Regions from separate parts of the Mesorhizobium sp. ESP-6-2 genome, predicted to be linked through region 1. Evidence: predicted binding sites of a transcription regulator. Region 1 holds the regulator's gene; the other holds the start of a gene.
The links. The regulator PhoB, encoded in region 1, activates phosphate uptake and scavenging genes when phosphate is short. The targets are predictions, from matches to a motif close to TGTCATNNANCTGTCAT.
Positions count from the first base shown of each region.

Region 2: LB532_RS04645 (DUF1045 domain-containing protein) is a predicted target of PhoB. The motif match lies at 2,161-2,177, and genes of this name have one in related genera.

Region 1 is NZ_JAIUGT010000001.1:85,492-89,652, forward strand. It holds gene LB532_RS00415 (ROK family protein) at 135-1,376, shown strand; gene phoB (phosphate regulon transcriptional regulator PhoB) at 1,384-2,073, opposite strand; gene phoU (phosphate signaling complex protein PhoU) at 2,093-2,800, opposite strand; gene pstB (phosphate ABC transporter ATP-binding protein PstB) at 2,826-3,629, opposite strand; gene pstA (phosphate ABC transporter permease PstA) at 3,626-4,161, opposite strand, start outside.
Region 2 is NZ_JAIUGT010000001.1:934,577-938,737, reverse strand. It holds gene iolE (myo-inosose-2 dehydratase) at 1-710, shown strand, start outside; gene LB532_RS04655 (DUF3329 domain-containing protein) at 775-1,023, shown strand; gene iolB (5-deoxy-glucuronate isomerase) at 1,253-2,065, shown strand; gene LB532_RS04645 (DUF1045 domain-containing protein) at 2,216-2,923, shown strand; gene LB532_RS04640 (alpha-D-ribose 1-methylphosphonate 5-triphosphate diphosphatase) at 2,968-4,107, shown strand; gene phnN (phosphonate metabolism protein/1,5-bisphosphokinase (PRPP-forming) PhnN) at 4,104-4,161, shown strand, end outside.

The DNA of each region.
Region 1 (4,161 bases):
GATGTATTTTGATGTCCTCGGGAATTTTTTTCGAGCTCCGGAATAAATAATGACAGCCAAGGCCGGTTCTGCCAGTATTTGACGGTCGTCGAGGCCTGGGGAGAGAACGCGGCGACCGGGAGGATGCGAGAAGAATGTCGGTCGGAATCCGCCACGACGATCTGCGCCGACGCAACCGGGCGATGGTGATCGCAGCCGTGCGCCGTGCCGGGCAGCCCTCGCGCACTGAGATTGCCGCGACCACCGGGCTCAGCCATTCCACCATATCGGCGATCTCCTCCGACCTGATTGGCGAAGGCATCCTGGCGCAGAGCAAGCCGAGCGAGGCCGGTGCGCTGAAACGCGGCCGGCCGCAGGTCGGTCTCAGCCTCAACCCTGAAGCCGCGGCTGTGATGACCGTGGTGCTGTCGCTGAATTTCCTCTCCGTCGCAGTCATCGACTATGCCGGCCAGGTGATATCTGAAGAGCAGCGCCGGCTGGACACGCTGACCCTGTCGCGCGAGGCGCTGATCGGCGAATGTGTGGCCATCGTCAGGCGGCGGTTCGAGGATCCCGACCTCGACGTCGGCAGCATCGCCCGTATCGCGCTGGCGATCCAGGGCATCACCGACACGGATGCGCGCACCATGCTGTGGTCGCCGATCACGCCGCAGACCGACATCGCCTTCGCCGACATACTGGAGACCGAGTTCGGCATTCCCGCCACCATGGAGAACGATTGCAACATGATGGCGGTGGCGCTGCGCTGGCGCGATCCCCAGCGCTACCGCGACGACTTCATCGCCATCCTTTTGTCGCACGGCATCGGCATGGGCCTGGTGTTGAAGGGTGAACTGTTCACCGGCACCCATTCATCCGGAGGCGAGTTCGGCCACATGATCCATCGCCCCGGCGGGGCGCTCTGCCGCTGCGGGCGGCGCGGCTGTGTCGAGGCCTATGCCGGGAACTATGCCATCTGGCGCAACGCTAGGCAGCTTGGCGAGGACACCGAGCCCGTCGACGTCAGCGACGCCGACATGCGCACCCTGGCGGCCTCGGCGCGCGAAAAGGACGGGCCGGAGCGCGAAGCCTACCGCAAGGCCGGCGAGGCGCTGGGCTATGGCCTTGGCAGCCTGTTCGCCCTGATCGATCCGGCGCCGGTCGCCATGGTCGGCGTCAGCGCGGCCGCCTTCGACCTGATCGAGCCGGCATTGCGCGAGGCGATCGCCCAGACCGCCGGCGGCCAGCACTCGAAATCGATTTCCTTCGACACCGAGCCGAACGAACTGCCGCTGATCCGCGAGGGTTGCGCCATGCGCGCGCTGACCTTCGTCGACCAGGAAATTTTCGCGCCGGGGGCACAAGCGAAATCAGGCATAGGCGAGAACGTTGCGTGACATATCCCTAGTCTTCGCGGATCGCATACCCCGCGCCCCGAATGGTGCGGATCACGTCAGGCATGCGGCCATTGTTGACCGCCTTGCGCAGCCGGCCGACATGCACGTCCACCGTGCGCTCGTCGATATAGATCGTTTCGCCCCAGACATTGTCGAGCAGCTGACTGCGCGAGAACACGCGGCCCGGGTGGCGCATCATGAATTCGAGCAGGCGGAACTCGGTCGGCCCGAGCCGGATCTCGCTCTTCTTGCGGTAGACCCGGTGCGATTCACGGTCGAGCACGATGTCGCCGACCTTGAGCACGCTGGACAGAACTTCGGGCTTGGCGCGGCGCAGCAGCGCCTTGACGCGTGCCATGAATTCCGGGGTTGAGAACGGCTTGACTAGATAGTCGTCGGCGCCGGTGGAGAGACCGCGCACCCGGTCGCTTTCCTCGCCGCGCGCCGTCAGCATGATGATCGGCAGCCGCTCGGTCTCGGGCCGCATCCGGAGACGGCGGCAGAGTTCGATGCCGGAAACCGCCGGCACCATCCAGTCGAGCACAAGAAGGTCAGGGACATTCTCCTGCAAGCGGATCTCGGCTTCGTCGCCGCGCGTCACCACCTCGACCTGATAACCCTCCGATTCCAGATTGTAGCGGAGCAGCACACCCAGCGGCTCCTCGTCCTCCACCACCATGATGCGTGGCGCGATCATCGACTGGTCACCCCTGCCGTCACGCCGCTGGCGCCGACATCGCCGTCTCGTCCTGCTTCGGGCGATTGGCGGGCAATTGCGTGCCGGTCAGCACATAATAGGCATTTTCGGCAATGTTGGTCACGTGATCACCGATGCGCTCGAGATTCTTGGCGCAGAACAAAAGATGCGTGCAGGCGGTGATGTTGCGCGGATCCTCCATCATGTAGGTCAGCAGCTCGCGAAACACCGATGTGTATTTGACGTCGATGCGTTCATCGTCGGCGCGCAGCTTGGCAAGTGCCGCGGAATCGCGCGCCGCATACTCCTCGATCACCCCTTGCACCTGGATCAGCACCAGCTGCGCCATGACATCGATGGAGTGCGACAGGTTGCGCGGCGTGGCGGCCAGGCCGACGGTGCCGACGCGCTTGGCGATGTTCTTGGCGAGATCGCCGATGCGTTCGAGATCGCCCGCCATGCGGATCGAGCCGACGACATGGCGCAGATCGTCCGCCATGGGCTGCCGCTTGGCGATCAGGGTGATGGCGCGGTCGTCGAGTTCGCGCTGGCGCGCATCCATGATCGCGTCGTCGGAGACGACGCGCTGGGCGAGCGCGTTGTCGGAATTCAGGAGCGCCTTGGTGGCGCCGCCGACCATCGATGAGGCGAGATCGCCCATGTCGCGGATCAGCCTGCTGATCTGTCCGAGATCTTCGTCAAAGGCTGCGACTGTATGTTCGGCCATGATCTTGGTCCTCGTGTGCGTGGGATCAGCCGAAGCGGCCGGTGATATAGTCCTGCGTGCGCTTCTCGCGGGGCGACGTGAAGATCTTCTCCGTGCGGTCGAACTCGACCAGCTCGCCCAGATACATGAAGGCGGTCTGCTTCGATACGCGCGCCGCCTGCTGCATGTTATGGGTGACGATTACGATCGTATAATCGGCCTGCAGCTCGTCGATCAGTTCCTCGATCTTGGCGGTCGACAGCGGATCGAGTGCCGAGGCAGGCTCGTCGAGCAGGATGACCTCTGGCTTCACGGCCACCGTGCGGGCGATGCAGAGGCGCTGCTGCTGGCCGCCCGAAAGGCTGAGGCCACTGGCGTTGAGCTTGTCCTTGACCTCGCTCCACAGTGCCGCGCGCTTCAGCGCCTGCTCGACACGGCCGTCCATCTCGGCCTTGCTGAGCTTCTCATAGAGCCTGACGCCGAACGCGATGTTCTCGTAAATCGACATCGGGAACGGCGTCGGCTTCTGGAACACCATGCCGATCTTGGTCCTGAGCAGGTTGAGGTCCTGCGACCGGTCGAGGATGTTCTGGCCGTCGAGCAGCACCTGGCCCTCGGCGCTCTGCTTCGGGTAGAGCTCGTAGATGCGGTTGAAGACGCGCAGCAGCGTCGACTTCCCGCAGCCCGAAGGCCCGATGAAGGCGGTGACGCTGCGCTCAGGCAGCGACAGGCTGATATCCTTCAGCGCCTTCGACTGGCCGTAGTAGAAATTGAGGTTCTTGACCTCGATCTTGGCTTTCTCGACCGCGACTTCGGGCGTGTTCAACTCGGTGGACAACATCGGTTTCATCTGTCCTCTCTGCGTCCGGTAAGGCTGCGGGCGAAGATGCTCAGCCCGAGAACCGTAAGGGTGATTATGAGTGCGCCGGTCCACGCCAGCTGCTGCCATTCCTCATAGGGGCTGAGAGCGAACTGGAAGATGGTGACGGGCAGGCTGGCCATCGGCGCGTTGAGATTGCTCGACCAGAACTGATTGTTGAGCGCGGTGAAGAGCAGCGGCGCCGTCTCGCCGGAAATGCGGGCGATGGCCAGCAATATGCCGGTGACGATGCCCGACAGCGCCGCACGGTAGGCGACCGAGCGGATGACCACCCAGCGCGGCGCGCCGATCGCGGCGCCGGCCTCGCGCAGGGCGTTCGGCACGAGGTTGAGCATGTCCTCGGTGGTGCGCACGACGACCGGGATGACCAGGATGGCCAGCGCGACGGCGCCGGCGATCGCCGAGAAATGCCCCATCGGCCGCACCAGGAGTTCGTAGACGAACAGGCCGACGATGATCGAGGGTGCCGACAGCAGGATGTCGTTGATAAAGCGCACGATGG
Region 2 (4,161 bases), 850 kb from region 1:
TCTCGGGCACGCTGGTCGATGAGGAGATGAGCAAGAACAAGGATCGCATCCAGCCGATGATCGATCTGTTCAAGGCGGTGAACGCGCCTTGCATCGTCTATGGCGAGGTCGGCCGCTCGATCCAGGGCGACCGCTCGAAGCCGCTCGCCACCAAGCCGAAACTCTCGGGCGACGAGATGAAGGCTTATGCCAGGCGCCTGACCGAATTCGGCGAATGGTGCGCCGAGCAAGGCATGCCGCTTTCCTATCATCACCACATGGCGGCGGTGGTTGAGACCGAGCCGGAGCTCGACGCCTTCATGCGCCATTCCGGAGCGGGCATTCCGCTGCTGCTCGATGCGGGCCATCTGGCGTTTGCCGGCGGCGATGTGCTGCGCGCCATCGACAATCACCACAAGCGCATCAGCCATGTGCATGTGAAGGACGTGCGCATGGGCGTGATCGAGAATCTCGACCGCACGAAGCAGTCCTTCCTCGATGCGGTGGCGCTTGGCGCCTTCACCGTGCCGGGCGACGGCTCGCTGGATTTCGGCGCCATCGTGCAGCGTTTCGCCGATCATGGCTATGAAGGCTGGTTCGTGGTCGAGGCCGAGCAGGACCCGAAGAAGAACCCGCCGCTCAAGATGGCGCAGGTTGGCTACAAGGAGCTGATGCGCGTAATGACGGCCGCCGGCTACACGGTCGAGACACAGGGCTTCCCGAATGCCTGAGGACTGGATTCACCGTCACGCGCGGTCTATCTGAAGACAGGTTTTGCTGAGCTTCGATGGCACGATGAAAGATTATGAACACCCGTTCTTCCGGCCGCTCTGGCGGCGCGTCGCCGTCGTCGCCGTCTGCCTGATCTGGTCGGTGATCGAATTCGCTTCCGGCACGCCGTTCTGGGGCGTCATTGCGCTCGGCTTCGCCGGCTATGCCGTCTGGCAGTTTTTCTATCTCTACAAGCCGGCCGAGGAGAGCAAGGCAACGCCTGACGGACCGAAGACTAGCGAACCCAAGGCCGGCCCTGAACCAAAGGAATGATTGGAGACGATCCTGTGGATCGGAGACTGCGTGCGTGGCGGATTGCATACGTTGGCTATTGGCCGAAACGCCTGGTCGAGGTCACGGAATGGATCCTAGGGTCTTCGCGACGGAGCTTTGCTCCTGCTTCGCCCTAGGATGACGAATTTGGGGGTGGCCGACCTTCGACATTCGCGATGGCCCCTTCATACGACCGGCTTGGCCAACCAATAGAATAGGAGAGCTCCCAATGTCGAAACTGCTCGTCAAGGCCGGGAAGGGCCACGGCCGCGTCGCGCATGTCACCCCGCAAAGCGCAGGCTGGACCTATGTCGGGTTCGACCTGCACCGGCTGGAATCAGGGCAAACGGCTTCGGGGACAACGGACGATCGCGAAATCTGCCTGGTGTTCGTCACCGGCAAGGGCACGGTCACGGCCGGCGGCAAAGATCTCGGCCTGCTCGGACAGCGCATGTCGCCCTTCGAAGGCAAGCCATGGTCGGTTTATGTGCCGCAGGGATCGGAGTGGTCGGTGACGGCTGATACCGGACTGGAACTCGCGGTGTGCTCGGCGCCCGGCCTCGGCGGCGGCCTGCCGGTTCGCGTCATCGGACCCGATGATCTCGGCCAGGAGGTACGCGGCAAGGGCACCAATACGCGCTACGTCACCAACATCCTGCCCGAGGGCAAACCGGCCGATTCGCTGCTGGTGGTCGAGGTCATCACGCCCGGCGGCCATACGTCGAGCTATCCGCCGCACAAGCACGACCAGGACAATCTGCCTAAGGAATCCTATCTCGAGGAAACCTATTATCACCGCCTCAACCCGACGCAGGGCTTTGCCTTCCAGCGGGTCTATACCGACGCCGAAAAGGACGGCTCCCGCAAGCTGGACGAGGCGATGGCGATCGAGGACGGCGACGTCGTGCTGGTGCCCAAGGGCTATCACCCCTGCGCGGCTTGCCACGGCTATGACCTCTACTACCTCAACGTCATGGCCGGCCCGAAGCGGACGTGGAAATTCCACAATGCGCCCGAGCACGAATGGCTGATGAAGGCCTGACCGTTCCGGGTCTCGGCTGAAATTGTTGGTCCAGCTTGGAAAAATCGTCGGCTAAGGACCCGCGGGGTCGATTTGCCTTCGAAAACCCTTCAAAGCTTCGTCAATCCGTCATGGAAATCACCTATGGCAACGGGCTGACGAGGATTTTCGATGCGCTACGCCATCTATTTCACCCCCCGGCAGGACGAGAAGCTGGCGCGGATCGCCGCCAATTGGCTGGGCCGTGACCCGTTCGGCGCCGCGACGCGACCGGTCGAGGCGGTGGGCGATTTGTCGGCGGCGGAAGTCGCCTTTCACACCGCATCGGCACGGCGCTATGGTTTTCATGCGACGCTGAAAGCCCCTTTCCGGTTAGCGGCCAATGAAACAGAAACCTCGTTGCGCGCAGCGCTCGACGCCTTTGCCGCGGCGATGCCGGTTGTGACGATCCCGCGTCTCGTCGTCAGCCAGATCGACGGTTTCTTCGCGCTGGTGCCGGAGGCGCCATTGCCTCCGCTCAATCGCTTCGCCGATGATGTGGTGCGCGATTTCGACCGCTTTCGCGCGCCGTTGACGGAGGCCGAGATCGAGCGGCGCAGCCCGGACTCGCTGAAGCCGGGCGAATTCCGCAATCTCTGCCAATGGGGCTATCCTTACGTTTTCGAGAGCTTCCGCTTCCATATGACGCTGTCCGGCAGGGCCGGGCCACAGGAAAGCCCTCGTCTTCGCCTGGCAATCGAGGGCCTGTTCGCCGAGGTGCTGCGCCAGCCGGTGCCTGTGGACGGGTTGACGTTGTTCATCGAGCCCGAACCCGGCGCCCCGTTCATGGTGCTTTCCCAGCACGCGCTCGGGCGCCGTCCGGCCAGAAAAACCGCCTGAAGCAACAAGCCGTAAAGGCCAGAAGAAACCAAGGACTGCCTGAAATGACCGCCGAGACCATTCTGAGCAACGCCCGCATCGTTCTTGCCGACGAGATCATCGACGGCTCGCTCCTGATGCGTGACGGTCTGATCGCCGACATATCCGCCGGCGCCGTCCGCGCCGGCGAGGACATGGCTGGCGATTTCATCATTCCGGGGCTGGTCGAGCTTCACACTGATCATCTCGAAGGCCATTATGCGCCGCGGCCGAAGGTGCGGTGGAACCCGATTGCCGCCGTGCTCGCCCATGACGCGCAAGTGGCGACCGCGGGCATCACCACCGTGCTGGATGCCTTGCGTGTCGGCATGGACGAGGATGCCGATCTCAACGCCGTCGACATCCGCAAGCTCGCCGATGCGATCGAAGACAGCGTGCGGATGGATCGATTGCGGGCCGATCATTTCATCCACCTGCGCTGCGAGGTCTCGGCGCCGGATTGCCTCAGGGCCTTCGCCAATTTCGAGACGGACGAACGGGTGAAGCTCGCTTCGCTGATGGACCATGCGCCGGGTCAGCGCCAGTTCGTGAACCTCGAAACCTACGCCTACTACTACCAACGCAAGCTGAAGCTGACCGATCACGATTTCCAGAAATTCTGCGAGAAGCGGATGGGCGAATCGGCACGGAATTCGGGACCGAACCGCGTCTTCATCGCCGCCGCCTGCCACGAGCGCGGCATCGTGCTTGCGAGCCATGACGATGCGACGACGGGCCATGTCGACGAAGCCATCGAGCAAGGCGTGCGCGTTGCCGAATTCCCAACCACCGAGGAGGCCGCCAGAGCCTCGAAGGATGCCGGGCTCGGCGTGCTGATGGGCGCACCCAACGTCATGCGCGGTGCCTCGCATTCTGGCAACGTCTCGGCGCGCATGCTGGCCAGCGACGGGCTGCTCGACATATTGTCGTCCGACTACATCCCCTTCAGCCTGATCCAGTCCGCCTTCTTTCTCGGCGACGTCGTCGATAGCATTTCCCTGCCGCAGGCGGTGGCGATGGTGTCCAAGAACCCGGCCGAGGCCGTCGGTCTTTCCGATCGCGGCGTCATCGAAGAAGGCCGCCGGGCCGACCTGGTGCGCGTGCGCCTCGACGACCACGTTCCGGTGGTGCGCACGGTCTGGCGGCAAGGGCGACGGGTCGCATGATGGTGTCGGCGTTGATCGAGCGTGAACTGTCGGCCGAGGCGTTTCCGATACGCG